Regions from separate parts of the Kitasatospora sp. NPDC057940 genome, predicted to be linked through region 1. Evidence: riboswitches for the same ligand, from Rfam matches in the RefSeq annotation. Region 1 holds a riboswitch; each other region holds the start of a gene.

Region 1 (7,505 bases):
TCCAGGCTGACCTGCCAGGTGGCGGAGCCGCTGTTGGTGGTGCCGTTGATCGCGGTGACGGCGCCGGTGCCGGAGGACGGGGCGACGGCGGTGACGCAGCCGGCGGGGGTCGCGGATCCGGCGGCGTCGAGGACGTCGCCGAGGGTCGCGGTGGTGGCGGTCGGGGTGAGGGTGACGGCGCAGACCTTGGGCGCGCCGGTGCCGTCGTCGACGACCAGCGCGAGCCTGGCGGCGGTGCCGGGGACGAAGGCGCTGGTGGTGGCCCAGGCGGGCTCGCCGGCGGTGGTCGGGGCCGGCGGGGTGGCGGTGAAGCCGGCGCCGGCGACGGCGCGCAGGCCGTCGACGGAGGCGTAGGGGGACGGGGCGGTGTCGGTGGGCAGGTACTTGAAGCCGCCGCCGGGCTTGAACTGCTGGGCGATCAGGAAGTCGACGGGGCTCTTGCCGGTGCCGCTGGTGAAGTCGGCGCCCTGAGGGTTGATGCCGCAGGCGTTGAGGCCGGAGACGGCCCAGCCGTTGGAGTCGGTGTTGACGCCGAACATGGCGCTGAAGGCGCCGGAGGCGGTGAGCTTGCCCTTGAGGAAGTTCTTGGCGGCGACGATCGCCGGGTCGGTGGCGGGGACGCCCCCGGTGCAGAGCGAGGCCATGGCGGCGCCGGTCATGTCGATGTCGCTGCCCTGGGCGAGGGCGTTCGGGTCGCCGGCGGCCTTGCTGAAGTTCCAGCCGCCGTCGTTGTGCTGGTTGGCGCGCACCGCCGTGACGGAGGCGTCGAGCAGCGGCTGCGGGACGCGCGGGCCACCGGCCTGGGTCCTGGCGCCCGCGAGGGCGAGGAGGCCGAAGACGGTGCCGTTGAAGTTGGCGGACGGGCCGTAGTAGCCGGGTTCGGCGGTCTGCCAGTAGGCGGCGAGGTCGGCGACGAGGTTGCGGCCCGGGCCGACCCGGGCGGGGTCGATGCCGGCGGCGTAGGCGTTGAGGATGCCGCGCTCGTAGTCCGTGACGACCGGCGAGGCGCTCGGCCAGCCGGGGGCGGCGAGTTGGCCGCGGTACACCAGGCGGGCGTTCTTGGTGGGGTCGCCGCCGGGGGTGACGTCCGCGGCGGCCGTGCCGGCGGCCGCGAGTGCGCTGAACGCCCACTCGTTGGAGAGCCCGCCGCCGGTGACGTAGCTGCCGTCGGCGGCCTGGAGCGACTTCAGGTAGGTGACGCCGGTGCTCTTCGAGGTGGCTATCTGGGTCGGGCTGGCCGTCGCGTGGGCGGGGACGGCGGAGAGCAGGAGTGCGCCGGCCGTCAGAGCGACGGTGGCGGCGGAGGCGGCGCGGGCAGGGGTGGTCCGCGAGGGGGTGGTCCGCGAGGGGGCGAGGAGGGACACGGGACAGGCTCCTTGGGGTGGCGGGCGCCGACCCTGCCCCGGAGCTCCGGCGTCCGTTGGAGGGCGCGCGACTGCCGGAGCGGTCGCCGCCCGGATCGCGTGGGCCGGCTTTCGCCATGGTGCGTGGCCGGGTGGGCATTCGGGCTCAGGGCGGCGCGATCGCCACCCCACACCGCTGCGCGTCAGCCCCGGATTCGCACCGGGTTCCCCCGCTCGGCCACCGCGGACGCTACCGCACGGCGCACCGGCCCACGAGGTGACGTAGTCGATATGACGACCCGTTGACTCCCCTTCGACCGGCGTGGTCTGATGAACCGATTTTTTGCCCTCGGCATTCAGGGGAAGCCGGTCCAACTCCGGCGCTGACCCGCAACCGTGGACCCACCTGTGGTGGGTGAGCCGGAATGCCTGGATCGGGGGCCTGTTCACAGAGCACTTGCGTCGTCGCGGACTACGACGCGGTCCGGACGGCCCCTGCCCAGGGGGCCGTCGGCTGCGCCGTTGCGTCCTGCGTCGACCGACCAGGGAGTCGTCGTGAGGGTCAGCAGCAGTCGCACACGTCACAGGAACCGGGACCTCGCCTCCTTGGTGGTCGCCGGTGCTGTCGCGGTCGCCGCCTGCGGAAGCGTCCTGTTCGGGCGCCCCGGCACCGCGGCCGCCGACCCGATCGAGCAGTGCACGGCGACGACGGGCGCGATCGTCGCCGTCGACTTCACCCACTGGGGCGGCGGCGTCGTCCGGGGCTGCGACGCCCACCCCACGACCGGGATGAACCTGCTGCACGCCGCCGGCTTCACCACCACCGGAACCGAGCACGACGGACCCGCCTTCATCTGCCGCCTCGGAACCGGGACCTTCAACAGCGGTACCCAGTACCCGACGCCGGCCGAGGAACCCTGCGTCAACACCCCGCAGGCCACCGCGTACTGGTCGTACTGGATCGCCGAACCCGGCCAACAGGCCTGGTCCTACAGCCGGTTCGGCGCCGGGACGCAGAAGCCCAGGCCCGGCGAGGTCGAGGCCTGGGTGTACGGCGGCACCGACATCGGCGGCACCAGCGGGGCACCGGGCTTCACACCGGACTCCGTGAGGGCGAAGAGCGGCGGCTCGTCGGCTTCGCCGTCCGCCTCGCTGTCGCCCTCGGCGACCCCGAGTCCGACGTCGACTCCGACCCCGACCCCGACCGGGCCGTCCGCCACCGGTGACCCGGCGGCCGCCGCGGCCTGGCTGGCCCGTCAGCTCGTCGGCGGCGACCACATGGAGAACTGGGCCGTCGAGGGGCCGGACTACCCCCGGACCGCCCTCACCGCCATCGCCCTCGCCGCCGCCGGCACGCAGGACCCGGCGCTGCGCAGGACGGTCGCCTTCCTCGCCGCCCACACCGACGCCTTCCTGTATCCCGACGGTCCGGCCGGCCGGCCCGATGCGAGGGCCGCCGCACTGCTGGCCCTCGTCGCCGAGAGCACCGGTGGCGATCCCCAGGCCTTCGGCGGCCGGGACCTGATCGCCGCGCTCACCGGCCACGTCTGCGCGGCGGCGGGGGAGAACGGCAAGTGCACCGCCGCCGGGGACTTCCTCGGCGCGGCCTCGCCGTGGGTCCAGTCCCTCGGCGTCATCGCCCTCCAGCGCGCCGGCGTCACGCCACCCGCCCCGACGCTCGCCCGCTTCACGGCGCTCCAGTGCGCCGACGGCGGGGTGGCCGGATCGATGATCGTCGCCGGCGAGCACTGCGAGTCCGACCCGCTCACCACCGGCCTCGCGGCGCTCGCCCTGCGTGCGGCGCCCGGGTACGAGACGGCCGCGAAGAAGGCTTCGGACCAGCTCGCGGCCGGACAGCAGGCCGACGGATCCCTCCTCCCGTACCTCGGCGCCCCCGGCGACACCATCAGCACCGCGAGCGCGGCCCAGGCGTTCAGGGCCACCGGGCAGGACACCCGCCGAACCGCCGCCACGGCCTGGCTCGCCGCCCGGCAGGGCACGGACGGCGGCTTCGGCCCCGACGCGTCGACCACCGACCCGGACCCGGCGGCCACCGAGCAGGCGATCCTGGCCCTGACCGGCACCGACCTCACCAGCGTCCGGCACAACCCGGACGTCGGCACGCCGCCGACGACGCCCGCCACCACTCCCGTCACCACGCCCGCCACCACCCCGACGACGCCCACCACGCCCGCCGGCACGCCGCCGACCCTGCCCGCCGGGAGGGCCCCCGACGCCGCCAAGGGCAGCGCCTACCTCACCGACCCGTCCCGCCTGATCAACGGCCGCTACTACGAGGGCTTCCCGGCCTTCGCCGACTTCGGCCTCACCATCGACGGCGCCTACGCCCTCGCGGCCACCGGCACCGACGACGCCGCGCTGCGCAGGATCGTCGACTTCCTGGACCAGCCGGGCAAGGACGCCGGCGAGCGCACCGTCAACGACTGGACCGGCATCGGCACCGAGTACGCGGGCGGCGGCTCGATCGGGAAGGAGGCGCTGCTCGCCGAGGCGGTCGGCCGCAACCCGCGCGCCTTCGGCGGCCACGACCTGATCGCCGCCCTGGCCGCCCTCGTGTGCACCAAGGCCGACCAGAACACCGGCTGCGCGGCGCCCGGCAACTACACCTACGCCACCTCGGTGTTCTCCCAGGGGCTCGGCATCATGGCCCAGCTCCGGGCCGGGGACTCGACGAACGCCGCTCCCGCGATCGCCTACCTGAAGGGCCTCCAGCACCCGGACGGCTCCTGGCCGAGCCTGATCCCCGCCACCGGCGACTCCGACGTGGACAGCACGGCGATGGCCGTCATGGCCCTCGCCCTCGTACCGGGCGACGAGGCCGCGGGGGCGGTGGACAAGGGCCTCGGCTGGCTCGCCGCGCGGCAGCTGCCCGACGGCGGCTTCCCGGGCGCGGCCGGCGACTCGACCAACTCGGCCGCGCTCGCCATCCAGGGCATGACGCTGCGCCAGTCCACGTACGGCGCCCAGATCGCCAAGGCGCGCGACTTCCTCGCGGGCCAGCAGAACGGCGACGGCGGGTTCAACGTGGCCTCCGCCGGGCAGCCGGGCTCGGACGTCCGCGCGTCCACGCAGGTGCTCGGCGGTGCCACCGGGATCTCCTTCGGCACGCTGTTCCGGGACCTCGGGGGAACGTCGACGCCGACGCCGACCCCGACGTCCACCGGGACGGCGACCCCGACGGGCACGCCGACGAGCACGCCCACCGGTACTCCCACGAGCACGCCCACCGGTACGCCGACCAGCACCCCGACCGGCACGCCCACGAACACGCCCACGAACACGCCGACCAACGCGCCCACGGGCACGCCGAGCCCGACGGGCTCGCCCACGACGGCTGGGCCCTCGGACACCGCCGCTTCCTCGACCGGCGACGGTTCGACCACCTGGTCGGCCGGCGGCATCGACGCTCCGGCCGGAGGCGATGGCGGTGGCGCCGTCGCCCCCGCCGGTGGTGTGGCGGCGCAGACCGGTTCCGGCAGCCTGGCCGGCACCGGTACCCAGGCCCTGGCGCTGACGGCGGGCGCGGGTGCGCTGACCGCGCTCGGCGCAGCGGCCGTCCTCGTCGCCCGGCGCCGCACCGCGGCCGCCCCGGGGCGTCACCGGTGAGCCGGGGACTCGGTGGTCGGCTCGGTGGCCGGCTCGGCCGGCTGTCCGGGGCGGCGGCCCTGACCTTCGCCCTCGCGTTCGGCGGCGTCGCCGTGGGCACCGCCCCGGCGTCCGCGGCGCCGCTGCCGATCGACCAGTGCACCACCACCTCCGGCGTGGTGCTCGCCGTGGACTTCAGCAAGTGGGGCGGCCCGCTGCTGCGCTCCTGCGGGACCACCCCGACCACCGGCTTCACCCTGCTCAACCAGGGCGGCTGGAAGACCACCGGAACCGGCCACGACGGTCCGGCGTTCATCTGCCGGATCGGCTACAGCGGCTTCCAGGGCGGCAAGCAGTTCCCGGCCCCGGACCAGGAGAAGTGCGTCCTGACGCCCCCGGCCACGGCCTACTGGTCGTACTGGCACGCCGATCCGGGGCAGAACGAGTGGTCCTACAGCCAGCTCGGCGCGATGAGCTACCAGCCGAAGCCCGGCAGCGTCGACCTCTGGATCTTCGGCGGCACCAACGTCGAGGGCACCGAGGGGCGGCCGGGCTTCTCGCCGGACAGCGTTCGCGCGCACAACGACAGCCCCGGCGGGCAGCCCGCCGACCCCGGCCAGGGCACCACGGGAGGCTCCGGCGGTTCCGCCGTCTCCGGCGGCGGGTCAACGGGCGGCACGGGCACGACCGGCGGCAACGGCACCGGTACCGGTTCGAGCGGCAGCACCGGCAGCACCGGCAGCACTGGCAGCACCGGAAACACAGGCGGAACCGGCAGCAACAGCGGCGGCACCGGCGGCACCGGCACGGCCGGTGGCACCGGATCGGGCCGGGCCCCGGCCCCCGCCAAGCCCCCGGCGGGCGGAGCCCGTCCGCCCACGCCCGCCACCACCCCGGGGCCCGGCGCCGCCGCCACCCCCGAGGACGGCATCACCCCGCCCGGAGCGCCCGCGTCGACGCCCGAGCCCGCCACACCGGTGCCGGTCGAGCCGTCCACCGCGCCGCCGACCGACACCCCGAGCGATCAGCCGACCCCGCAGACGGTCGAGGCAGCGGACGCGCCGACGCCCACCCCCGCCGTGCCCGGCGGCGTGGTGGACGCCAACCCGGTGGCCGACGCCCCGCACGACTCCGGGTCGATGGTCCCCGCCGTCATCGCGACCGCCCTCGTGGGGGTGCTGGGCGCGGCCACCGTGGTCGTCGCGCGACGGCGCCGCCGCCGGGCCGAGTGATCCGGTGACCATGCCCGACCAGCACGCCGCCGGCCCCCCGAAGCCCAGACCGAAGCCCACCCCGAAGCCGAAGCCCGCCCCCGGACGCGACGCCGGTAGCCGGCGCAGCCCCCGGAACCTGCACCCGCTGGCCTGGTGGACCTGGGCGCTGGCCCTGGCGACGGCGGCCAGCCGCACCACCAACCCGCTGCTGCTCCTGCTCGTCCTCGCCGTGCTCGGCTACGTGGTCACCGCCCGCCGGACCGAGGCCCCGTGGGCGCGCGGGTTCACCTACTACCTGTGGCTGGCCCTGACCGTGGTGGCGATCCGGGTGGTGTTCCGGTGCGTCTTCGCCACCGGCATCACCCCGCACGACCACCTGCTCTTCTCGCTCCCGCACCTGCCCACCCCCGCCTGGTACGCGGGCATCCAGATCGGCGGGCCGGTCTCCCTGGAGGCGACCCTCTCCGCCGCCTTCGACGGGCTGCGCCTGGCCTGCCTGATCTGCTGCATCGGCGCCGCCAACACCCTCGCCAACCCCAAGCGCGCCCTGCGCGTCCTGCCCGGCGCCCTGTACGAGCTGGGCGTCGCCGTGACGGTGTCGCTCAGCGTCGCCCCGCAGCTGGTGCAGAGCGTCCAACGCGTCGCCCGGGCACGGCGGTTGCGCGCCGGGCAGCGGAAGGGCATCCGTGCGCTGCGCAGCATCGTCGTCCCGGTGCTGGAGGACGCGCTGGAGCGTTCGCTGCACCTGGCCGCCGCGATGGACTCGCGCGGGTACGGCCGCTCCGGCACCGCGAGCCGCCGCTCCCGCCGCGTCACCGGCGCCCTGATGCTGCTCGGCATGTGCGGCCTGTGCGCCGGGGTGTACGGGCTCCTGGACGGAACCGCCCCCGCCGCCCTGGGGCTTCCCGCCTTCCTCGCGGGCGCCCTGCTCTGCGTGGCGGGGCTGATCCTCGGCGGCCGGCGCGTACGGCGCACCACCTACCGGCCGGACCGCTGGCGGGCCGCCGAGTGGGGCGTCGCGGGCTGCGGGGTGACCGCCGCCGTCCTGCTGTTCGCCACCGTCGGCTATGCCGCCACCGACCTCAACCCCTCGCTCTACCCGCTCAGTTGGCCGAGCCTGCCGCTCGTCCCGGTGCTCGCCCTGCTGCTGGCCGGCGCCGCCGGGGTCATCGCGCCGCCGCCCGGCCGTACCCCGGAGCCCGGACGCACCCCGGAGCCCGCCACCAGCACTCGCGTCACCAGCACCGACCGCACGACCCCCGAGGTGAGCACGTGATCCGATTCGACCAGGTCGGCGTGGTGTACGACGGCGAGACCACCCCCGTCCTGCGCGATGTCGACC
Region 2 (7,505 bases), on a different contig from region 1:
GACGGCGAGGTTGGCCCCCGCGGCGTCCCAGGCCAGCATCAGGTCGGGCCGGTTGGCCAGCCAGAAGCGGCCGCGGCTGCGCTGGGCGGCGGGGACGAGCAGTTCCAGCGCCCGGTGCAGCCGCTCGGGGTGCAACGGGCGGCGGCGCTCCCAGACCAGCGTGGTGACGCCGGCCTCGTCGCTCTCCTGCGGGAGCAGCGCGATCGCCGGGTTGACCCGGTCGCGGGCGGCGGCGACGTCGAAGCCGCCGAGGGCGGCCCGGGTGAGCGCGCCGGTGCCGAGCCGGACGACCCGGGCGGTGGGGTGGAGCTGGCGGAGCAGCGCGAGCCCGGGCGTGTGCGCCGTCGCGCGCGGGACGGCGAGGGTGGTGGCGTACTCGACCTGGTGGGCGAGCGCCTCCGCGCGGGTCCGCTGGTCCTGGCGGGCGGTGTGCTCGCCGTGCTCCACCAGGTCGTCGGAGACCGAGAGTTCGCCGACCAGCCGGTCCGGGTCGACGGCCGTGACCACGCCCGCGAGTTCGACGGCGTCCTCCAGGTGGCGGCCGTCCGCCTCTCCCCCGGCGATCACCTCGACGGCCGGGTGCGGGTCGCTGCCACCCCACAGTTCGACGATCGCGAGCCCGTACCGGCCTTCGTCGGCGATCCGCAGCAGTCGCGGCAGCAGGTCCTCGCGCAGGGCGCAGCAGGGGCAGTCGTTCACCAGCGGGACGTCGGCGGCGTCGAACCCGCCTCCGGTGTCGCGCAGTTCGCGGTGGACGACGCCCTGCGAGGCGTCCCGCAGGTCGTGGTGGAGGACCACCGCGTCCACCGCGGCCGCCGCCAACTCCAGGACGGCGGCGCGGCGCCGGTCGGCGTGCAGTCCGGCGACGACCACCACGGGCAGCTTGATCCCGTCCACGCCGCTCACCAGCTGGCCTTGCGGACGCCGGGCAGGTGGCCGGCGTGGGCGTGGACGCGCAGGTTGACCCGGGAGAGGCCGAAGGCGCGCAGGTAGCCGCGGGGGCGGCCGTCGACGGCGTCGCGGTTGCGGATCCGGGTGGCGCTGGCGTCGCGGGGCTGGCGGGCGAGTTCGGCCTGGGCGGCGGCGCGTTCGGCGGGGGCGGTGCCGGGGTGGGCGATGACCCGCTTGAGCTCGGCGCGGCGCTCGGCGTACCGGGCCACGACGGCGCGGCGCCGCTCGTTCTTGGCGATCTTGCTCTGCTTGGCCATCAGACCTTCCCCCCTCGGGCGCGGATGCGGGCGACGGCGGCCTCGATGCCGATCGTGTCGATGGTGCGGATGCCCTTGGCGCTGAGGGTGAGCCGGACGTACCGGCCCTCGCCGGGCAGCCAGTAGCGCTTGTGCTGGATGTTGGGGTCGAAGCGGCGGCGGGTGCGGCGGTGCGAGTGTGAGATCGCGTTGCCGAATCCGGGTCGGCGGCCGGTGAGTTGGCAGTGGGCGGACATGGGTGCTCCCTGGCGTCCGGGAATGGGCAGGACGGAGCTCACGTTACACCAGATGAAAATGACTTCCATTTCGATGTACGGTTTCGTCCCAGCCCCGAACACCCCGCCAACCCGGGAGGACACCCATGGCCCGCAGTGAACTGCGCCCCGTCATCAAGCTCCGCTCCACCGCCGGCACCGGCTACACGTACGTGACCCGCAAGAACCGCCGCAACGACCCGGACCGGATGGTCCTGCGCAAGTACGACCCGGTCGCGCGCCGGCACGTCGACTTCCGCGAAGAGCGCTGAACCCCGCCCGCCCGAGCCGAACCCCACCCGAGCCGAACCCCGCCAGCCAGCCCACCAGCCCGCCCGAAGGAGCCCGCCATGAAGCCCGGCATCCACCCCGCCTACCGCCCCGTCGTCTTCCGCGACAAGGTCGGCGGCCTCGCCTTCCTCACCCGGTCGACCGTCACCAGCGACCGCACCGTCGAGTGGGAGGACGGCAACACCTACCCGGTGATCGACGTCGAGACCTCCTCGGCCAGCCACCCCTTCTACACCGGCCAGTCCCGCGTCATGGACACCGCCGGCCGGGTCGAGCGGTTCCGCCGGCGCTACGGCGACCGGCACTGACCGGCAACGCCCCGCAGCGACGAAACGGCGCCCCCCCCCGGGATCCCGGGGGAGGCGCCGTCGCTGCTCGCTGTTCGCTGCCGTCGCTGATCGCGGCCGTCGCTACTCGGCGGCCGCCCAGCGTTTCTCCACCCGGGCCAGCTTCCAGTAGGCGATCGCCGCGGCCCAGACCACCACGAACAGCCCGGCGATCGCGTAGCCGACGTTGTCCAGCGAGATGCCCGCGATCCAGCCGGTGACCGGGTCGGTCAGATCGAGCTTCTCGTGCAGCACGCCGACCAGTTCGATGGTGCCGATGACGAAGGCCACCGCGATCGACAGCCCAGTGATCGTCAGGTTGTAGTACACCTTCCGGACCGGGTTGGCGAAGGCCCACTGGTACGCGAAGTTCATGAACGTCCCGTCCAGGGTGTCGAACAGGCTCATCCCGGCCGCGAACAGCAGCGGCAGGCAGACGATCGCGTACCAGGGCAGCCCGGCCGCCGCGCCCGACCCGGCCATCACCATCAGGGTGACCTCGGTCGCGGTGTCGAAGCCCAGCCCCAGCACCATGCCCACCGGGAACATCTGCCCGGGCCGGGTGATCGACCGGGTCGCCCGGTTCAGCACCCGGGCCATGAAGCCGCGCGAGTTGAGGTGCTCCTCCAGCTGCGCCTCGTCGTACGACCCGGCCCGCATCGCCCGGAACACCTTGAGTATGCCGAGCAGCGCGGCCAGGTTGAGCGCGCCGATCAGGTAGAGGAACGCGCCGGAGGCCGTCGTGCCGACCATCCCGAGCCACTTGTGGGTGGTCGAGTCGTCGTCCATCAGCGTGCTGGCCAGCTGCGCGCCGCCCGCCACCAGGGCGGCCATCAGCACCACCATCGAGGAGTGCCCGAGGGCGAACCAGAAGCCGACCGAGACCGGCCGCTTGCCGTCCGCCATCAGCTTGCGGGTGGTGTTGTCGATCACCGCGATGTGGTCGGCGTCGAAGGCGTGCCGCATGCCGAGGGTGTACGCGGTGATCCCGAGGCCCACCCCGAAGACCTGGGTGCCGACCGCGTAGTTGTGGGGCGCGACCAGGAAGATGAGCGTCCCGAAGGCCACCACGTGCATGGCCAGGATCACCCCCATCAGCCCGGCCGTACGGACGGTGTCCTCGCGCTTCCAGCGGAACGTGGGCAGCACGGACGGTGTCGCCGGTGCCTCGGCAGCCGCGGCGGTTTCGGGCAAGGTCATTCGGGTCACGCTCCAGCACCTCGTGGAAACACTTCGTGAGATGCCGTGGCCGGTCTCCTGGCTTACGGGGGTCCCGTACCCGCCTTCCCAGGTGCGCGAGGCTCCCAGTGGCGTCGTGGGTACGGACGTCTCTCCATCGTCGACGATCACGATGGCCCGATCACAGTGGCGAGGGCCGCTCCGGACTGGGACCCCTGAGGATCCGTCACCGGTCTTCCCGAGCACCACGGCGGGGAACACCGTAGGGGCCAGGACCCACCCTTGCAAGGCTGCGTACCTGCGCAGGTGTCCAGGATCACAGGCCCCCTCCTGCAACAATGTGCGCATGCATCTCGTACCGGCCGACCGCGCGGGCCACCGCACCATCGACGGACACCGGGTCTGCGAGGCCATCGCCGCGATCGGCGACCCCGCGCACGTCCGCACCTGGGCCGAGCGGTTCTCCCTGCTCGCCGACCCCGGGCGGCTCGCCCTCCTGCTCGCCCTCCACCGGGCCGGCCCGCTCGCCGTCTCCGACCTCGCCGTCGCCACCGGCATGCGCGACCCCGCCGTGTCCCAGGCCCTGCGGCTGCTCCGCACCGCGGGCGTGGTCGCCGGGGACAAGGACGGACGGGTCGTGCGCTACCGGCTCGTGGACGAGGCCCTGCGCCCCCTCCTCGACGCGTGCGCCGCCGCCGAACACCACGAGCCCAGCACGGCCGTCGGCTGACCGGCCGGACAGTGCCCGGTCAGGCCGCCTGGCAGGCGGGGCACCAGAAGAGGTTGCGCGCGGCGTGCTGCTCCGTCCGGACGTCGGTGCCGCAGACCAGGCAGGGCATCGCGGCCCGCCGGTAGACGTACACCTCACCGCCGTGGTCGTCGACGCGCGGCGGGCGGCCCATCGCCTCGGGGGTGTGCTCGGGGCGGACGGTGTCGATCCGGCCCGCGCCGACGCCCTCGTGCATCAGGGCGACCAGGTCGGCCCAGATCGCGTCCCACTCGGCCCGGGTGAGGTCGCGGCCGGCGCGGTGCGGGTTGATCCCGTGGCGGAACAGCACCTCGGCCCGGTAGACGTTGCCCACCCCGGCCAGCACCTTCTGGTCCATCAGCAGCGCGGCGACGGTCGTCCGGCTGGCCGATATCCGGCGCCAGGCGGCCTGCGGGTCGGCGTCGGCGCGCAGCGGGTCGGGGCCCAGCCGGGCCGCGACGGCGGCCTTCTCCGCATCGGTGACCAGCGCGCAGGTGTTGGGCCCGCGCAGGTCGGCGTAGCCGTCGTCGTTGGCCAGCCGCAGCCGGACCAGGCCGACCGGCTCGGGCGCGGGCCCGGTGCCGAAGGCGAAGCCGCCGTAGAGGCCGAGGTGGACGTGCACCCAGGCGCCCTCCTCGAAGCCGAGGAACAGGTGCTTGCCGACGGCTTCGGCCGCGGTGAGCAGCTGCCCGTCGATGGCCTTGGCCTCGTCGGCGAACCGGCCCTGCGGGCTGGACACCTCGACCGGGCGGCCGCCGAAGGCCTTCCGGTTCTCGGCGGCGAGGCGGTGGATGATGTGGCCTTCCGGCACGGGCGTCAGCTCCCCCGGGGTGGTTCGACAGGACCCGCACATCATCGCAGCCGGTACCGACACCGCCGGATCGTCGCAGGTCAGCGCACCGGCATGCCCATCAGCCGGGCCAGGATGACGCGGTCCAGCTCGGCGGCGGTGCCGGCCACGTCCAGGTACGAGTTGTCGATGATCGGCAGCCCGGAGTTGTACCAGCCCGCCATCCGGCCGTGGATCCGCGCCACCTCCTCGTCACCGAGCCGCCGGGTGCCGCCGCGCCGGGCGTTGCGGTGCAGCACGGAGTCCAGGCTGGGCAGCAGCACGACCGGGATCATGCCGGGGCCGATGTGCCGCTTCCAGCCGCCGAGGCCGATGGCCGGGCGGTCCGGGAAGACGGCGTCGTCGATGATGCAGGAGATGCCGTTGGCCAGGTAGTTGCGGCAGGCGAAGCCGCAGGTGCGGCGGGCCAGCCGGTACTGCGCCTCGGAGGCGTTGTTCCAGCCGGACTGCGGGTTGGCGAAGCCGGACTGCACCCACTCGCGGACGTCGTCCAGGCTGATGTGCGCGGTCGGGCTGGGCCGGCGCTCGGCCCAGTACCGGGCGACGGTGGTCTTGCCCGCCCCGGCCGGGCCGATCAGCAGCACGGCGATCGGGCTGGTGGGCGCGTGCCGCTGCGGCGGGTGGGCGGGGAGTTGCACGGGCGTGCCGGAGGGCAGCACGAAGTGCCCGGTGGCCCCGCCGGGGACCGGCGCGCCGGGCGCGGGTGCGGCCGGGGCGGGCGCGGAAACAGGAGCGGCCGGAACCGGCGGCGCGGCGGCGGGAACGGGAGCGGGAACAGGAGCCGGAGCGGGCGGCACCGGCGGCGGCGCGGCGGCCCCCGGCGGCTGCGGCCCCGGCGGAGCGGCGGGACGCGGCGGGACGTGCCCACCCCCGGCGTACTGCGTCACGGTCACCTCCCGACACCTCTCAGCGGGGAGACTACACGGCGGCCCGGCGGCGGGCACAGTCCGCCGCCGGGCCGCTGACCAGGCGTCAGCGCGTGGTGAGTTGCTCGGCCAGGGCGCGCAGGGCCAGCTCGTACGAGCCGAGCCCGAATCCCGCGATGGTGCCGGAGGCCACCGCGGCGATCACCGAGGTGTGCCGGAAGGTCTCCCGGGCGTACGGGTTGGAGATGTGCACCTCGATCAGCGGCGCGGTGCGCTGCGAGGCGGCGTCCCGCATCGCGTACGAGTAGTGCGTGAACGCGCCCGGGTTGATCACCACGGGCACCTTGCCGTCGGCCGCCTCGTGCAGCCACTCCACCATCTGCTGCTCGGAGTTGGTCTCGTGCACCTCGACCTCGAAGCCGAACTCCTTGCCGAGCGCGGTGCAGCGCTCGACCAGCCCGGCGTAGGAGGTGGCGCCGTAGACGTCCGGTTCACGGCTGCCGAGCCGCCCGAGGTTGGGGCCGTTGAGCACCATGACCCTGGTCACGCCGAGACCTCCGCGTAGGCGGCGACCAGCAGGGACGGGTCGGGGCCCTCCAGGACGGAGGTCTTGCCGAGGCCGTCCAGGACGATGAAGCGGATCAGGTCGCCGCGCGACTTCTTGTCGATCTTCATGGCGTCCAGCAGCTTCGGCCAGGCGTCCGCCTGGTAGCGCAGCGGCAGGCCGACGGAGGCCAGCACGGTGCGGTGCCGGTCGGCCGTCTCGTCGTCCAACCGGCCTGCCAGGCGGCCGAGTTCGGCGGCGAAGACCATGCCGATGGAGATCGCGGCGCCGTGCCGCCACTTGTAGCGCTCGTTGCGCTCGATGGCGTGGCCGAGGGTGTGGCCGTAGTTGAGGATCTCGCGCCGGCCGGACTCCTTGAGGTCCCCGGAGACCACGTCGGCCTTGACCTGGATGGCGCGGCGGATCAGCTCGACGGTGTGCCGGCCGTCCGGGGTCTTGGCGCCCTCCGGGTCGGCCTCGATCAGGTCGAGGATGGCCGGGTCGGCGATGAAGCCGCACTTGATGACCTCGGCGAGGCCGGAGACGTAGTCGTGCTTGGGCACGGTCGCCAGGGTGTCGAGGTCGGCCAGCACGCCCACCGGCGGGTGGAAGGCGCCGACCATGTTCTTGCCCTCGGCGATGTTGATGCCGGTCTTGCCGCCGACGGCCGCGTCGACCATGCCGAGCAGCGTGGTGGGCATGGAGATCCAGCGGACGCCGCGCAGCCAGGTCGCGGCGACGAAGCCGGCCAGGTCGGTGGTGGCGCCGCCGCCGAGGCCGACGACGACGTCGCTGCGGGTGAAGCCGGTCTGCCCGAGCACCGACCAGCAGTACGCGGCGACCTCGGCGCTCTTGGCGTCCTCGGCGTTGGGCACCTGGAGCGCGATCGCCTCGTAGCCCTCGCCGAGCAGGTCCTCGCGGATGGCGTCGGCGGTGGCGGACAGCGCCTCGGGGTGGATGATCGCGACCCGCTTGGCGCGGGTGCCGATCAGCGGCGCCAGCTCGCCGAGCAGCTGGTGGCCGATCAGCACGTCGTACGGGTCGTGGCCGGCGTTGCCGCCGACGTGAATCCTGACGATGGGGTCAGTCATGGGGGGTCTTCAGCTCCAGTGCTTCCAGTACGGCGTCCGCGACCTGCTCGGGGGTGCGGCCGGCGGTGTCGACGACGGCGGTGGCCACCTCCAGGTAGAGGGGCCGGCGGGCCTCCATCAGCTCGCGCCAGCGGGCCCGCGGGTTGAT
Region 3 (7,505 bases), on a different contig from region 1:
TCTTCGGCGCTCGCTCTTCGGCCGGTCCTGCTAGGCGCCGCCGGTGTGCACGCTGAACGCCGAGCGGCGGGCCGCCCGCGCCACGCCCGGATCCGGGTGCACGCCCGAGACCGCCGTCAGCACCGAGGCCGCCCGCGGGTGCCCCGACTGCCGGGCCCGGGCGAACAGCCGCACCGGATCGCCCGCCGCGGCGCCCTCGACGTGGCCCACCAGCAGCTCCGTCTCGCCGTGGTCCAGCACCGCCGCCGCCGTGTCCACCCACAGCCAGGCCGCGTCCTCCGCCCCCAGCACGTCCGCCGGCGAAACGCCCTCGTCCGAGCGCTCCGCCAGCCACAGCAGCGCGTACGGGCGCAGCACCGGCTCGTCCACCGAGGCCCGCACCGCCTGCTCGGCCGGGCCGCCGGCCACCCGCAGCGCCTCGAAGGCCAGTCCGCGCACCAGCGCGTCGTCCCCCTGCGCCGCGTCCAGCAGCTCCGCCACCGCCCGATCGGCCGGACGGGCCGCCACCCAGGCGCGGAACTCGGCCCGCGCCGGGCCCGGCGAGTAGTCCGCGCAGGCGTTCAGCAGCTCGAAGGCGCTCTGCTCGATGTGCCCGGCCGCGGTCTGCGCGACCGTGCAGATCTCCTCCAGCTTCGCCCGCACCGCCCAGTGGCCCAGCGGCGACAGTTCGGCGGCCTCGTCCCTGCGGACCACGGCCCCGACGGCCGCCAGGCCGTCCAGCATCCAGTCCAGGACCGCGGCCACGTCCGCCGGCGACGGCGGGGTGTCGATCTGCGGCTCCCGGCACGTGCCGCGCACCGCCGAGACCGCCGAGGCGGCGTGCGGCACGGGCGACAGGCCCGAACCGTCCGCGCCACCCACCCGGCGCTCGTCCAGCCCCCGGCGCAGCAGCTCCAGCAGTTCGCCGTCCGACACCGGACCGGCCACCAGGTGCAGGAACGACAGCAGCTGCGGCGCCTGGTCCACCGCCTGGCCGGCCAGCACCGCGAACACGCCCCGCAGGGCGGCGGGCGGCACCGGGGCCAGCAGCGTCCAGGCGTCGAACAGCGCCGACCAGCCGCGGACCACCGCCTCGTCGTCGTGCTCCCAGGCGTGCAGGCGCCAACCCGGGACCGCACCGCCGTCCCTGGCCTCCACCAGGCCGACCAGCAGCGCCTGCCCCCACGCCTTGGCGGCGGCGCCGACCGTCATGGCCAGCGCCCGACCCGCCGCACGGGCGTCATCGGGCAGCAGCTCGCCCCGCTTGTCGACCTCTTCCAGGTCCCCCGCCCAGCGGGCGATCCGGACGGCGTCCACCAGCATCCGGCGGGCCAGCGGCGCCAGCTCGGCCGGCGCGGGGAAGCCCTCCGGTACGGGAACCCTCCCCCGACCGGGCGCCGCAGCGGGCCCTCGTCGGCGGGGTACCCCGGCCCCGCCCGGCTTGCCGGCGGCGGGCCGGTGGGCCGTACCGGGGAGACGGGTCACCGTCGCACCAGTACCGATCGTCGGAGGGAGCGGGGCATCACGGTCGCGCGGATTCCGAGACGTCACGTCGAGCAGTCTTCCCCTTGTACCGGCCTTCTGTCACATCCGGTTGGCTGTACGGACGGGCGGCCGTCGACGGCACCTCCCCAAGATCGGGCAACAATCGGGCAACAGAGGCAAACCGCCTGGCCGGAAACAGGTGGCGGGGTCATGCCATCCCGGCGCAACCCTTGCGGCGACGGTCGCGCTACTCGCCCGGACGATCACGCTCCGTGGCTGACGGGTGAGGTCCGGCTTTCGTACAGAGGCCCTGTCGGTGCGACTTCCCGCGCGGGGGGGCTGGGTTCAGAGAAGGGGGGTGAGCCAGCGGCGGAGGAGTTCGGTGTAGTGGGTGGGGGCGGAGTTCCAGAGGGTGGCGTGGTCGGCGCCCGGGAAGGGCCGGAGGCTGACCATGCCGGGGCGCGCGGCGGCGAGGCGCTCGGCGGCGCGGAAGGGGGCGATCTGATCGTCGGGGCTGTGCAGGAGGAGGGTGGGGACGCGCAGGTCGGCACCCTCCGCGATGCGGCTGAAGTCGGCGAGGTCGACGCCGGTGCGGCCCTCGGCGGCGAGGGCGCCGAGCTCGGCGGCGGCGCCGGTGTAGCCGGCCCGGGCGGCGCCGCGGCGGGCGGTGGCGGGCAGGTCGAGGACCGGCGAGTCCAGGACGAGGCCGCTGACGGCATGGGCCCAGGCCGAACGGGCGGCCGTCTGGAGGGCCATGGTGGCGCCGAGGGACCAGCCGTACAGGATGACCCGGCCGGCGCCGCTGTCGAGGGCGAGCCGGACCGCCGACTCGACGTCGCGCCACTCGGTCTCGCCGAAGTGGCCGAGCCCGTCCGGCGAGGCGGGGGCGCCCTGGTCGCCCCGGTAGGTGACGACGAGGGCGGGCAGGGCGAGGCGGTCGAGGACGGGGAGGACCGGGAGGGTCTGCTGCCGGTCGGCGCCGGGGCCGTGGACGAGGATCACCCAGGTGCCGCGTTTGCCGGCGAGGCGCCAGGCGGGGAGGGCGCCGAGTTCGCCGTCGGCGGCGGTGTCGGTGAAGGGGAGGCCGAGCGCCTCGGTGGGGTCGCCGAGGTGGACACGGGGGGTGAAGCGGACCTCGGTGCCGGGGGTGAGGGTGCCCCGGTCGGCGCGGACGAGGCGGCGGGTGACGCCGTGCTCGTCGCTGTGCAGGACGTCCTCGACGACGGCGTGGCCGTGGTCGTCCCATTCCACGGCCCAGCGGCCGGGGCGCAGGCTCTCGGGGCGGCGGTTGAAGGTGATCCGGCCCGCGGCGAGGCTCCGCACCAGGACGGGGCCGGACTCCCGGGCGGCGCTCGCCGGGTGGACCAGCCGTTCGGAGGCCCGACGGCCGATCACCAGGACGGCGGCCCCGGCGCCGACGACGGCGGCCGCCACGACGGCCGCGGTTCCCCAACGCATATCGCTCCCCGCTCTGCTGGTCTTGGACCGGACGGTGTCCGGGCGGTGTTCGGACGGTGTTCGGGCACCAGTTCACCGGGGGGCCGCGCGGGCGGCCACCGGGCTGGGCCGTCCGGGGCACGGCGGGGCGCCGGGCGGGGCGGGCGACAGGCGGGCGGTCCTCTGGCGGGGCGGGCGGATCGGAGGTGGCGACGGGGCTCCGAGGTGTGACCAACCCCTCCGTGACCTCGGTTGACTCCCGGTTCGGCCGCGTGATGGGATCCTGGGGCCAAACGGAGGCATGCAGAGGAAGCCGGTGCGAGTCCGGCGCGGTCCCGCCACTGTCACCGGGGAGCACGCTCGGAACATCGCCACGGCGGGCCGTCAGAAGCCGCTGGAAGGCCCGGGGGTGCGTCCGACCCGGAAGCCAGGAGACTCTCGCCCCCGGTACGTCGATCCAGGGCGCGGACCCTGAGTGAGGACACGCACGCGATGCAGGCTGCCCCGCCCCGCCGGACCCCACGCGGCCTTCCGCCGAACCCGCCGTGCGCCCGCTGACCCGCGCCGCCGCGTTCGCGCTCGGCGCCGTCGCGGGCTTCGCCGCGGACGCCCGCTTCGCCGACCCCCGGCGCGGCCACCCGGTGGCCGTCTTCGGTAGTGCGGCGACCCGGCTGGAGCGGCGGGTGTGGCAGGACGACCGGGTGGCCGGCGCCGGGTACACGGCACTGTGCGTGGGCGCGGTCGCGGCCGGCGCGGTGGCCCTGGACCGTACGGTGGGCCGGCGTCCGCCGGGCCGGGCCGCACTGGCGGCCGCCGCGACCTGGACGGTGCTGGGCGGCACCTCGCTGACCCGGGAGGCGCGCACCATCGGCCGGTCGCTGGCCACCGGCGACCTGACAGCCGCGCGGGAGCGGCTGCCGCACCTGTGCGGGCGGGACCCGAGCGCGCTGGACGGGCCTCAGATCGCCCGCGCGGTGGTCGAGTCGGTGGCCGAGAACACGGCGGACGCCGTGGTGAACGCGCTGGTCTGGGGCACCCTGGCGGGCACCCCTGGGCTGCTGGCGTTCCGCGCGGTGAACACGCTGGACGCGATGGTCGGCCACCGCTCGCCGCGGTACGCCCGGTTCGGCTGGGCCTCGGCCCGGCTGGACGACGTGGCGGGCTGGCCGGGCGCCCGGCTGACGGCACTGCTCACGGTGGCCGCCGCGCCGCAGCCGAAAACGGCCTGGCGGGTCTGGCGGCGGGACGGTTCGGCGCACCCGAGCCCGAACGCGGGCCAGGCGGAGGCGGCCTTCGCGGGCGCGGTGGGCGTCCGGCTGGGCGGGACCCTCCAGTACGGGGAACGGGTGGAGCACCGGCCGGTGCTCGGCGCGGAGTTGCGGCCGGTGACGGTGGACGACATCGAGCGGGCCTGCGTGCTCTCCCGGCGGGTGGGCGCGCTGGCCCTGGGTACGACGGTCGCGGGGCACGTCGCGCTGCGCTTGCTGACGACACGGTGGAGGGGAAGGGCATGAGCAACGCACTGCTGGTCGCCGGGACGACCTCGGACGCGGGCAAGAGCGTGGTGACCGCGGGCATCTGCCGCTGGCTGGCCCGGCAGGGGGTGCGGGTCGCGCCGTTCAAGGCGCAGAACATGTCGCTGAACTCCTTCGTCACCGCCGACGGCGCCGAGATCGGCCGGGCGCAGGCGATGCAGGCGCAGGCGGCCCGGGTGGAGCCGGAGGCGGCGATGAACCCGGTGCTGCTGAAGCCGGGCGCGGACGGCCGCAGCCAGGTGGTGCTGCTGGGCCGGCCGGTCGCCGAGGTGGGCGCGCTGGACTACCGCGAGCGCAAGCCCGTCCTGCTGGAACGGTCGCTGGAGTGCCTGGCGGACCTGCGCCGCCGCTACGAGGTGGTGGTCTGCGAGGGCGCCGGCTCGCCCGCCGAGATCAACCTGCGGGACCGGGACATCGCCAACATGGGCCTGGCGACGGCCGCCGGGCTGCCGGTGGTGGTGGTCGGGGACATCGACCGCGGCGGCGTCTTCGCGGCGATGTACGGGACGCTGGCGCTGCTGTCGGCGGAGGACCAGCGGCACGTGGCCGGCTGGTTCGTCAACAAGTTCCGCGGCGACGCGCGGCTGCTGGCGCCCGGCCTGGACATGCTGCACGGACTGACCGGCCGTCCGGTGCTGGGCACCCTGCCGATGCTGCCGGGCCTGTGGCTGGACGCCGAGGACTCGCTGGACCTGTCCACGGTGGTGGACCGGGTCGACGGCCGCGGCCCGCTCGGGGCGGACGTGCTGCGGGTGGCCGTGGTGCGCTTCCCCCGGCTGTCGAACTTCACCGACCTGGACGCGCTGGCCCAGGAGCCCGGCGTGCTGGTGCGCTGGGTGACCCGGCCGGAGGAACTGGCCGACGCCGACCTGGTGGTGCTGCCCGGCACCCGGGCCACCGTGGCCGACCTGGCCTGGCTGCGCGAACGCGGCCTGGAGCCGGCGCTGAAGGCGCGGGCGGCGGCCGGGCTGCCGGTCCTCGGGGTGTGCGGCGGCTACCAGATGCTGGCGCGCGGGATCGAGGACGAGGTGGAGTCCCGGGCCGGCTCGGTCGAGGGCCTGGGCCTGCTGCCGACGCACGTCCGGTTCGGCGTCGAGAAGGTGCTGGCGCGGCCGGTCGGCACGGCGTACGGGCAGCGGGTCGAGGGGTACGAGATCCACCACGGGGTGGTGGCCGTGGAGGGGGGCGAACCGTTCTTCTCCGATGACGACGGGCACGGCCTGGACGGCTGCCGGGTCGGCCCGGTGTGGGGCACGACCTGGCACGGCGCGCTGGAGAACGACGGCTTCCGCCGTGAACTCCTGCGCGAGGTCGCCGCGTTGTCGGGCCGGGCGTTCGTGCCGGCGCCGGACACCTCGTTCGCCGAGGCGCGCGAGGCCCGGCTGGACCGGCTGGGCGACCTGATCGAGGAGCACGCCGACACCGACGCGCTGTGGAAGCTGATCGAGGGCGGGGTGCCGGCGGCAGGATCGCTGCCGTTCCTGGCGCCCGGGGCACCTGGGGAGTATGCATGAGTGACGTCCGCTATCCGTTCACCGCGATCGTCGGCATGCCCGACCTGCGGCTCGGACTGCTGCTCAACGCGGTCTCGCCGGCCGTGGGCGGCGTACTGGTGCGCGGCGAGAAGGGCACCGCGAAGTCGACCATGGTGCGCGCGCTGGCCGGCCTGCTGCCGACCCTCGCGGCCGTCGACGGCTGCCGGTTCGCCTGCGACCCGGCCGCACCGGACCCGCAGTGCCCGGACGGGCCGCACGACCGCCCTTCGGCGTCCGAACGCCCCGCCCAGCTGGTCGAGTTGCCGGTCGGCGTGGCCGAGGACCGGATCGTCGGCTCGCTCGACCTGGAACGGGCGCTCGCCGAGGGCGTCAAGGCGTACGAGCCGGGGCTGCTCGCCAAGGCGCACCGCGGCGTGCTCTACATCGACGAGGTGAACCTGCTCCAGGACCACGTCGTGGACCTGCTGCTGGACGCCGCCGCGATGGGCCGCTCGTACGTCGAGCGCGAGGGCGTGTCGGTGCGGCACGCCGCCCGCTTCCTGCTGGTCGGCACGATGAACCCGGAGGAGGGCGAGCTGCGGCCGCAGCTGCTCGACCGGTTCGGCCTGACCGTCGAGATCGCCGCCACCCGGGACCCGGCCGAGCGCGCCGAGGTGGTCCGCCGTCGGCTCGGCTACGACGCCGACCCGGCCGGCTTCGCCGCGCGGTTCGCCGCGGACGAGCAGGCGCTCGCCGAACGCATCACCGCCGCCCGGGAGTTGCTGCCCAAGGTGGAGCTGACGGATGTGGCGCTGCGTCAGATCACCGCCGTGTGTGCCGCGTTCGAGGTGGACGGGCTGCGCGCCGACATCGTGATGGCCCGCACCGCCGTCGCGCTCGCCGCCTGGGACGGGCGGACCGAGGTGCTGGAGGAGGACGTCCGCAAGGCCGCCCAGCTGGCGCTGCCGCACCGGCGCCGCCGCAACCCCTTCGACGCGCCGGGGCTGGACGAGGAGCAGCTCGACCGGACGCTGGAGGAGCACGCGCAGCCGGAGGAGCCCGAGGAGCCTTCGGGGCCGTCGGAGTCCGAGGGGCTCGGGGGCTCGGGAGAGGCCGAGGGCGACGGGGACGGCGAGGGCGACGGCCCCGAGGACGACGGTCCGGGCCCGGACGGCGGCCCCGGCGGCGGCCCGGACGGCGGCGGGGCCCCCGAGCCCGCCTCCGGCCCGGAGGCGTCGGCCGCCGAGCCGGACGAGCCGCTCCAGCAGCCCGTACCGGCCCAACACCCCGCCCCCGCACGGGAGTCGGCGCCGGTCGCGGCCGGCGACCCGTACCGGACCAAGCTGTTCACCGTGCGGGGCACCGGGCACGGCGCCCAGGGCCGCCGCTCCCCCGCCGAGACCACCGGCGGGCACACCGTGCGCGCCCGGCGCCCCCAGGGCGCGCTCAGCCGGCTGCACCTGACCGCCACCCTGCAGGCCGCCGCACCGCACCAGGCGGCACGCGGGCGGGCCGGCCGGGCGCTGGTGCTGCGCAAGGACGACTTCCGCGAACAGGTCCGCCAGGGGCGGGAGTCCAACCTGGTGCTGTTCGT
Region 4 (7,505 bases), on a different contig from region 1:
CCGCCTGCTATGCCCCCAGGTATGAGCTCGCGGTGCTGGCCCCCCAGCAAGTGTTGGCCTTGGCGAAGGACTTCGACCGGTGCGCTCGTGATCTTCGAGACCTCATTATCGAAGGCACACGGATCCCGACTCACGGCCGGCAGCGCATGCAGAAGTACCTCGCCGCCCTGAGCGCGGTGCAAGGTGCAATGCGAACTGACCTGGGCGCTGACAGTGACGAGTAGAAGCTGCCAGCAGTGATGCAGTCAGAGTTCGGCGAGATCGGCCAACCTTCGCTGAGACAGGACACGATGTTTGGGGCCGACTCAGGTGATCCGGACCGTCGAGGCCTGGTTCTCGCTCATTGCGGTGAAAACGGTCATAGTCGAGGCGACGGCGTCGATCCCGGCCGGTCCGGTGATGCGCAGCCACGCGAGGTCATCGAGTCCGTCGAATCGCCGGACGCGGCGGGTGACGTCCGTGGGCCAGGAGTGCGGAAGCTTCGGCAGGTGAATCAAGGAGATCTCGTCGATGAAGCTGCCGACCATCTGCGGGGGCTTGGTGACCGAGACATGGTGGAGACCGGAGAGTGAGATCACGACGTCCGGGTTCCACGGTCCCTCCCTGAGGGTGATCTCCCGGGAGTCCTCCTCGGCGAAGTTCTCGAACGAGACGCGGCTGATGGAGTATCCGACGCGCGGTGCGAGTGCGGCATTGGCACATCGGTTCTTGAAGGCGTCCCGCGCCTCGGTCCTGTCCGTCACAACGAGATGCTAGGAGCCCCGGCCGTCCTGGGCACCCACGATCTCGACCAGGCACCCGGTCGTCAGGTCCTTCCGGACCGGGTTGTTGTCGATCCGCGCGCGCATTCATCTTCCGTCCCGGCTCTGCGGTGGCCAGGTGGGCGTATCGAGTGCTGGCGCAGGAAGTCGGAATGGCCGACTTTCTGCGCCGCGAAGTTCCTCTGGGGTCGGTTCCTGTCGGGCGGATCGGCTATCGGCAGAGATCCTGTGGCGCAGGCTTCCTATTCTCGAAGGAACTCGTCTCGAATCCCTTCGGCCAGTGCGCGAATGTCGTCTCCGTGTAGTGCTACGGCGTCGAATTCGGAGAATTTCGACAGATGGACGTCGACATCTCGTGGATCGTGAGTGGTGATCTCTGAATGGAACGTCCCCACGATGACCAGGCGATCGAGCTGTGTAGCCATGACGGCAGGAGGGCAGATCCGCCAACGTAGTACGTGTTCACAGATGAGGAAGTGGAACTGCCGCTGGCGTTCGTGCAACACGGCCTGGCGCTCCAGTCGAGCCGCGATCGTTCTCGCCTTCGCCCCTTCCGGTAGCTCTGGGTGCAAGGCGAAGGCGGCCGAGACGTATTCGGCGCTCTGGGGCAGTCCAGGAATCAGCTGCCCTGGAAGAGTCGGAATGAGGTCCACGTCCTGCACGCTCGGCAGGGTCTTGCCGTTTTCGGTCTTCGAAAACTTGGCTGGAGACATGGAAGCCCTGAGGGCGACGGTCTCGGCTGTCCTGTCCGAGGCGATTCGTAGCGCCCGCAGGGTCAAGAACGCGATCTTTCCGGAACGGGAAAGTGGTTCAGCTGGCCCCGACCGGCGTGAACGCCGGGTGGGGGCGGGGGAGTTCGGGGGGATGGGGTGGGTGGTCGGGGCGGTACGGACAGAGGTGCCCCGCGCGGCGGTGGGCCGGGCGGGGCACCTCTGGTGTGTCTGAGCGGTTTAGAAGTCGTCGTCGAAGGCGACGGAGCCTTCGACGGCGACCTGGTACGCGGAGACGCGGCGCTCGAAGAAGTTGGTCAGCTCCTGGACGTTCTGGAGCTCCATGAAGCCGAACGGGTTGGTGGACCCGTAGCGGATCGGCAGGCCGAGGCGGGCGAGGCGCTGGTCGGCCACGGCCTCCAGGTACTGGCGCATGGAGTCGGTGTTCATGCCGGCGAGGCCGTCGCCGCACAGGTCCTGGGCGAACTGGAGCTCGGCCTCGACGGCCTCTTCCAGCATCTCGGTGACCTGCTTGGCCATCTCGTCGTCGAAGAGGTCGGGCTCCTCCTCGCGGACCGTGTCGACGACCGACATCGCGAAGTCCATGTGCATGGACTCGTCGCGGAACACCCAGTTGGTGCCGGTGGCCAGGCCGTGCAGCAGGCCGCGCGAGCGGAACCAGTACACGTACGCGAACGCGCCGTAGAAGAACAGGCCCTCGACGCACGCCGCGAAGCAGATCAGGTTCAGGAGGAACGCGCGGCGGTCCTCCTTGGTCTGCAGCGAGTCGATGTGGTCGACGGCGTTCATGTACTTGAAGCAGAACTGCGCCTTCTGGCGGATGGAGGGGATGTTCTCCACCGCGTCGAAGGCCGCCGCGCGGTCCTCGGGGTCGGGCAGGTAGGTGTCGAGCAGCGTCAGGTAGAACTGGACGTGCACGGCCTCCTCGAACAGCTGGCGCGACAGGTACAGCCGCGCCTCCGGGGAGTTGATGTGCTTGTAGAGGCTCAGCACCACGTTGTTGGAGACGATCGAGTCCCCGGTGGCGAAGAAGGCGACCAGGCGGCCGATGAGGTGGCGCTCGCCCTCGCTGAGCTTGGCCAGGTCGGCGACGTCGGAGTGCAGGTCCACCTCCTCGACGGTCCAGGTGTTCTTGATCGCGTCCCGGTACCGGTCGTAGAACGACGGGTAGCGCATCGGGCGCAGGGTCAGCTCGAAGCCGGGGTCGAGCAGCATCTTCTCGCGGTCGGGGGTGCTCACTGGCAGGCCTCGCAGGACTCGGGGTTCTCCAGGGAGCAGGCCAGCGCGGCCTCCTCCTCCGGGGTGAGGGTCGGGGTGTTCACGGGCGCGGGCGCGGGCGCGGCGGCGCGGGCGGTACCGGAGGCGGCCTGGGCGATCCGGGTCGCCGGGCGCGAGCGCAGGTAGTAGGTGGTCTTCAGACCGACCTTCCACGCGTAGGCGTACATCGAGCTGAGCTTGCCGATGGTCGGCGCCGCCATGAACAGGTTCAGCGACTGGCTCTGGTCGAGGTACGGCATGCGGGCCGCGGCCAGGTCGATCAGCGCGCGCTGGGGCAGCTCCCAGGCGGTGCGGTAGAGCGAGCGGACCTCGGCGGGCAGCCAGCCCAGCTCCTGGACGGAGCCGTTGGCCTCGCGCAGGGCGTCGCGGGTCTGCTGGTCCCAGACGCCGAGCTCCTTGAGCTCGCGCACCAGGTACGGGTTGACCTGGAGGAACTCGCCGGACAGCGTCTCGCGCTTGAACAGGTTGGAGACCTGCGGCTCGATGCACTCGTAGACGCCGGCGATGGACGCGATGGTCGCGGTCGGCGCGATGGCCAGCAGCAGCGAGTTGCGCAGGCCGGTCTCGGCGATGCGGGCGCGCAGCGCGGTCCAGCGGTCGGCCCACTGCGGGGCGGCCGTCGGGAAGTGGTCGATGTGCAGCTCGCCGCGGGCGGCGCGGGTCTCGCCGTAGGCCTCGTGGCGGCCCAGCTGCTCGGCCAGGTCGGCGGAGCGCTCGTACGCGGTGAGCATGATGCGCTCGGCGATGAGGGTGGACAGCCGCGCGGCCTCGGCGGAGTCGAAGTCGATCCGCAGCTTGAAGAAGACGTCCTGGAGGCCCATCACGCCGAGGCCGACCGGGCGCCAGCGGGAGTTGGAGGTGCCGGCCTCGGTGGTCGGGTAGAAGTTGATGTCCACCACGCGGTCGAGGAACGTCACGGCGGTGCGGACGGTGGCGTCGAGGCGCTCCCAGTCCATGGCGCCGAGCAGGTCGTCGACGGAGGCCCCCGGGGCGACGTGGGCGCCGAGGTTGACCGAGCCGAGGTTGCAGACGGCGGTCTCGGAGTCGTCCGTGACCTCCAGGATCTCGGTGCACAGGTTCGAGGAGTGCACCGTGCGGCCGGGGAGCGCGGTCTGGTTGGCGGCGCGGTTGGAGGCGTCCTTGAAGGTCATCCAGCCGTTGCCGGTCTGTGCCAGGGTGCGCATCATCCGGGCGTACAGGGTCTGCGCGGGGATGGTGCGCACGGCCTTGCCGGCCAGCTCGGCCTTGCGGTAGGCCTCGTCGAAGTCGGAGCCCCACAGGTCGACGAGCTCGGGCACGTCGGCGGGGGAGAACAGCGACCAGTCCTCGTTGGCGTTGACCCGGCGCATGAACTCGTCCGGGATCCAGTGCGCCAGGTTGAGGTTGTGGGTGCGCCGCGCCTCCTCGCCGGTGTTGTCGCGGAGCTCCAGGAACTCCTCGATGTCGGCGTGCCAGGTCTCCAGGTAGACGCAGGCCGCGCCCTTGCGGCGGCCGCCCTGGTTGACGGCGGCGACCGAGGAGTCGAGGGTGCGCAGGAACGGGACGATGCCGTTGGACTTGCCGTTGGTGCCGCGGATCAGGCTGCCGCGCGAGCGGATGCGCGAGTAGGACAGGCCGATGCCGCCGGCGTGCTTGGACAGCCGGGCGATCTGCGCGTAGCGGTTGTAGATCGAGTCCAGGTTGTCCAGCGGGGAGTCGAGCAGGTAGCAGCTCGACATCTGCGGGTGCCGGGTGCCGGAGTTGAACAGGGTCGGCGAGGAGGTCAGGTACTCCAGCCGGCTCATCAGGCCGTACAGCTCGGCGACCTCGCGCACCGACTGCTCGCTGTCGCCGACCGCCAGGCCGCAGGCGACGCGGAGCAGGAAGTGCTGCGGGGTCTCGATGACCTTGCGGGTGATCGGGTGGCGCAGCAGGTAGCGGGACTGCACGGTGCGCAGGCCGAAGTACTCGAAGCGGTCGTCGCCGTGGGCGTCGATCAGCGCGTCCAGGGCGGCGGCGTGCTTGGCGACGAAGGCGGCGGTGGTGTCGCCGATCAGGCCCTCGGCGTGGCCGACGGCGATCGAGGCGGCGAAGGAGCGCGAGCCCTGGCTGTTCGCCTCGTCGACGATCTCCAGGGCGAGCAGCCGGGCGGCGAGCTTCGAGTACTGGGGGTCCTCGGCGATCATCGACGCGGCGGCGTCCACGGCCAGCCCGCGCAGCTCGGCGAAGTCCGAGCCGGCGTGGCGGCCGCGCAGCGCGGCGGCGGCGACATGGCCGGGGTCCACCTGGGGGAGATCGACGCTGCGGTCGGTGAGCAGCCGAAGGAGCGCGCCACCGGGGTCGGAGACCGTCGGGTCGGTGGGGGCGGGGCCGGTGCCCTGGGCGGGCAGGGTGGCTGAGGCAGCGGTGGTCAAGGCGCTCTCTCCTGGCGGCGATCGGCGGTGGTGCTCGGGGGGTACCGGGCCGTTCGGGGCAGGGGAGCACGGCACGTACGCAGGAAGCGTCGCGCGACAGTGGCGTCCCCGGCCCGCCCGCGAGGCCCGGAAGGTGGTTCTCGTGCTGGCGCGGCCTCTGCGGGAGGGCCCGTGCGCACACCGTCGGCAGGTACTCGGACTCGCGGTGCGGCTGCTGGAGCCGCCCGCTCACCGCTGCGGGGCAGTCCCGGATTCGCACCGGGTTCCCCTGCATCGACAGCAGGATTGAGCATACATCTAGTGGTGTCTCTCTGATGCGACCCCACATGTAGTACGGCGCGGTGTGTCGGAGCGATAACCGGGGGTGCCGGGAGGAGGCGGGTCGTGGCCTTGGGGCGCCTCGGATCCGGGCTCCCGGCGCCCCGATTCCGAGCCCCTGGCGCCCTGATTCCGGGCCCCGTCGTCCTGGTTTCGATACGGAACGGTCACCGGGCGGACCGGTTGCCGGGGGCATGCCCTACGATCTGGGCGCATGAGCGGGCGAAGCGCCGAGGGGCGCGTTTCGCGAAGCGATCATCGAGCGAAGCGAGGGGGCGCGTGAGCGACGGAACTGGCGCACCCGGGCAGGGTCCGCAGGGAACGCCTCCCACCGGGCCGGGAGGCGCGCACGGTCAGCAGCCGCCGGTGGTGCCCGGTCCGGTGTTGCCGCCGAGCGGGGGCTTCGGGCCGCCGCCGGCCTCGTACGGGCCCCCGGTGCCGCCCGCGCCGCCGGTGGCGCAGCCCGGTCCGCCGGGGCAGCCTCCGCTGCCGCAGCCGGGGCAGCAGTGGCAGCCGAACCCCCAGGCGTACCCCCAGCAGCACCCGCAGGCACACTCCCAGCCGCATCCCCAGCAGCACCCGCAGTCGTACCCGCAGCCCCAGGCGCCGCAGCGCTCCGAGCCGAACTGGGAGGCGCTGGCGGACCGCAACGCGGCGGACGGCAAGCGCCGCCGCCGGCTGCGGGCCCTCGGCGTGGCGGTCGGGGTCGTCGTGGTCGGCGGACTGATCGCGGGCGGGGCGGTGCTGCTGACGAAGGGCGGCGACGACAAGCCGGTCGCCGGGCCGGTCACCTCGGCCTCCAGCCGGCCGTCCTCCGCCGCATCGGGTGCCGCCCAGAGCGCCGCGCCCAGTGCCGCCGCGACCCCGGGCGGGAACCCGTCCGGCACCCCGGGCGGCGCGCCGGACGACCCGTCGAAGCCGATCTGGGAGGCCGCCACCGACCCGGCGCCGCAGGACGCGGGGGCACTGTTCTCCGCGCTCCAGGTGACGGTCAACGGCGCCACCTGGAACCGGACCTTCGTCTCGCTGGACTCGCCCTGCTGGGACGGGAACTCGACGACCGGCGGGCTCGGCAAGGTCCTCGGTGACCAAGGCTGCCAGAAGGTGCTCCGGGCGACCTACGTCTCCGGCGACAGCGCGGTGACCGTCGGTGTGGCGGTCTTCGACCACAAGATCCAGGCCGAGACCTCGATGAAGAGCTACACCGGCCACCTCAAGGGCGCCGTCGCGCCGGGCGCGCCGGCCTTCTGCGCCACCCCGGGCTGCACCAACACGCACAACACCCTGGGCCGGTACGCCTACTTCACGGTCGAGGGCTCGGCGAAGGGCGGCGACGCCGCCGACTCCGCCGCCACCGCGGCGGCCGCCGGCTTCGGCGAGCACGTGAAGGGCCAGCTGCTCCAGCGCGCCAAGGCCGCAGCCGCGGCCGCGCCGGGGGCGCCGGGGGCCGCCGCGGCCGGCTGATCCGCCGTGACACCCCGGCACCGGCGGGTTCGCTCGCCGGTGCCGGGGGAGTGTGGCAGGCTCTCGGGGCAGTCATTCGCACGAGTGTTCCGGTTGTGTCCGCCTGGGCCGGTGCCGGCGAGCAACCGGAGGAGCGGTCCGTGGCCCTGCCCAGAGCCCTGCGCGGCAAGCCCGCCGTCCTGGCCGCGGCCGGGGTCGTGGTGGCCGCGGGCGCCGTGGCGCTGTTGCAGCGCGACGGCCGGGCCGACGGCGAACGGCCCGCCCGCGTCCCGGTGACGGTCGGCCTCCCCGGCCGCACCCTGCCGCCGGAGGTCGGCCGGGACCTGCTCGCCCGGGACCCGCAGGCCTCGCCGAACGCCCGGGCCGTCCAGCAGCTGCTCGCCGACCTGGAGGGCCGGGCCCGCACCGGGCAGAGCGGCGGGACGGTGATCGGCCAGCACGTCGAGGCGCACAACGAGCGCAACAACCCCGAGTACGGCGACTACCGCGGCACCAAGCAGGTCGGCTACTACTACAAGAAGGCCGCCGACCTCACCGGCAAGCTGCCCGGCTTCGTCGAG

What was found. A riboswitch is a leader RNA that binds a small molecule or an ion and turns the genes downstream of it on or off. The one in region 1 is predicted to bind cobalamin.
Region 2: linked by a shared signal. The riboswitch ahead of ACFVTF_RS24215 (HoxN/HupN/NixA family nickel/cobalt transporter) and the one ahead of ACFVTF_RS07535 (prenyltransferase/squalene oxidase repeat-containing protein) in region 1 are both predicted to bind cobalamin.
Region 3: linked by a shared signal. The riboswitch ahead of ACFVTF_RS32535 (cobalamin biosynthesis protein) and the one ahead of ACFVTF_RS07535 (prenyltransferase/squalene oxidase repeat-containing protein) in region 1 are both predicted to bind cobalamin.
Region 4: linked by a shared signal. The riboswitch ahead of ACFVTF_RS35245 (ribonucleoside-diphosphate reductase subunit alpha) and the one ahead of ACFVTF_RS07535 (prenyltransferase/squalene oxidase repeat-containing protein) in region 1 are both predicted to bind cobalamin.

Annotation. Positions count from the first base shown of each region.
Region 1 is NZ_JBHVPH010000003.1:373,347-380,851, reverse strand. Features, by position in the region: gene ACFVTF_RS07540 (hypothetical protein) at 1-1,286, opposite strand, end outside; cobalamin riboswitch at 1,498-1,574, opposite strand; cobalamin riboswitch at 1,665-1,795, shown strand; gene ACFVTF_RS07535 (prenyltransferase/squalene oxidase repeat-containing protein) at 1,899-4,970, shown strand; gene ACFVTF_RS07530 (hypothetical protein) at 4,967-6,181, shown strand; gene ACFVTF_RS07525 (CbiQ family ECF transporter T component) at 6,192-7,439, shown strand; gene ACFVTF_RS07520 (ABC transporter ATP-binding protein) at 7,436-7,505, shown strand, end outside.
Region 2 is NZ_JBHVPH010000017.1:59,702-67,206, reverse strand. Features, by position in the region: gene ACFVTF_RS24240 (CobW family GTP-binding protein) at 1-906, opposite strand, end outside; gene rpsN (30S ribosomal protein S14) at 903-1,208, opposite strand; gene rpmB (50S ribosomal protein L28) at 1,208-1,444, opposite strand; gene rpmG (50S ribosomal protein L33) at 1,570-1,734, shown strand; gene ACFVTF_RS24220 (type B 50S ribosomal protein L31) at 1,813-2,061, shown strand; gene ACFVTF_RS24215 (HoxN/HupN/NixA family nickel/cobalt transporter) at 2,164-3,279, opposite strand; cobalamin riboswitch at 3,309-3,523, opposite strand; gene ACFVTF_RS24210 (ArsR/SmtB family transcription factor) at 3,605-3,988, shown strand; gene ACFVTF_RS24205 (Fpg/Nei family DNA glycosylase) at 4,008-4,817, opposite strand; gene ACFVTF_RS24200 (AAA family ATPase) at 4,898-5,749, opposite strand; gene aroQ (type II 3-dehydroquinate dehydratase) at 5,829-6,257, opposite strand; gene aroB (3-dehydroquinate synthase) at 6,266-7,357, opposite strand; gene ACFVTF_RS24185 (shikimate kinase) at 7,350-7,505, opposite strand, start outside.
Region 3 is NZ_JBHVPH010000031.1:14,182-21,686, reverse strand. Features, by position in the region: gene ACFVTF_RS32545 (hypothetical protein) at 31-1,464, opposite strand; gene ACFVTF_RS32540 (alpha/beta hydrolase family protein) at 1,810-2,922, opposite strand; cobalamin riboswitch at 3,207-3,339, shown strand; gene ACFVTF_RS32535 (cobalamin biosynthesis protein) at 3,447-4,415, shown strand; gene ACFVTF_RS32530 (cobyric acid synthase) at 4,412-5,950, shown strand; gene ACFVTF_RS32525 (putative cobaltochelatase) at 5,947-7,505, shown strand, end outside.
Region 4 is NZ_JBHVPH010000039.1:14,797-22,301, reverse strand. Features, by position in the region: gene ACFVTF_RS35265 (hypothetical protein) at 1-224, shown strand, start outside; gene ACFVTF_RS35260 (hypothetical protein) at 306-743, opposite strand; gene ACFVTF_RS35255 (Scr1 family TA system antitoxin-like transcriptional regulator) at 1,004-1,540, opposite strand; gene ACFVTF_RS35250 (ribonucleotide-diphosphate reductase subunit beta) at 1,712-2,731, opposite strand; gene ACFVTF_RS35245 (ribonucleoside-diphosphate reductase subunit alpha) at 2,728-5,139, opposite strand; cobalamin riboswitch at 5,331-5,473, opposite strand; gene ACFVTF_RS35240 (hypothetical protein) at 5,917-6,945, shown strand; gene ACFVTF_RS35235 (glycoside hydrolase family 26 protein) at 7,086-7,505, shown strand, end outside.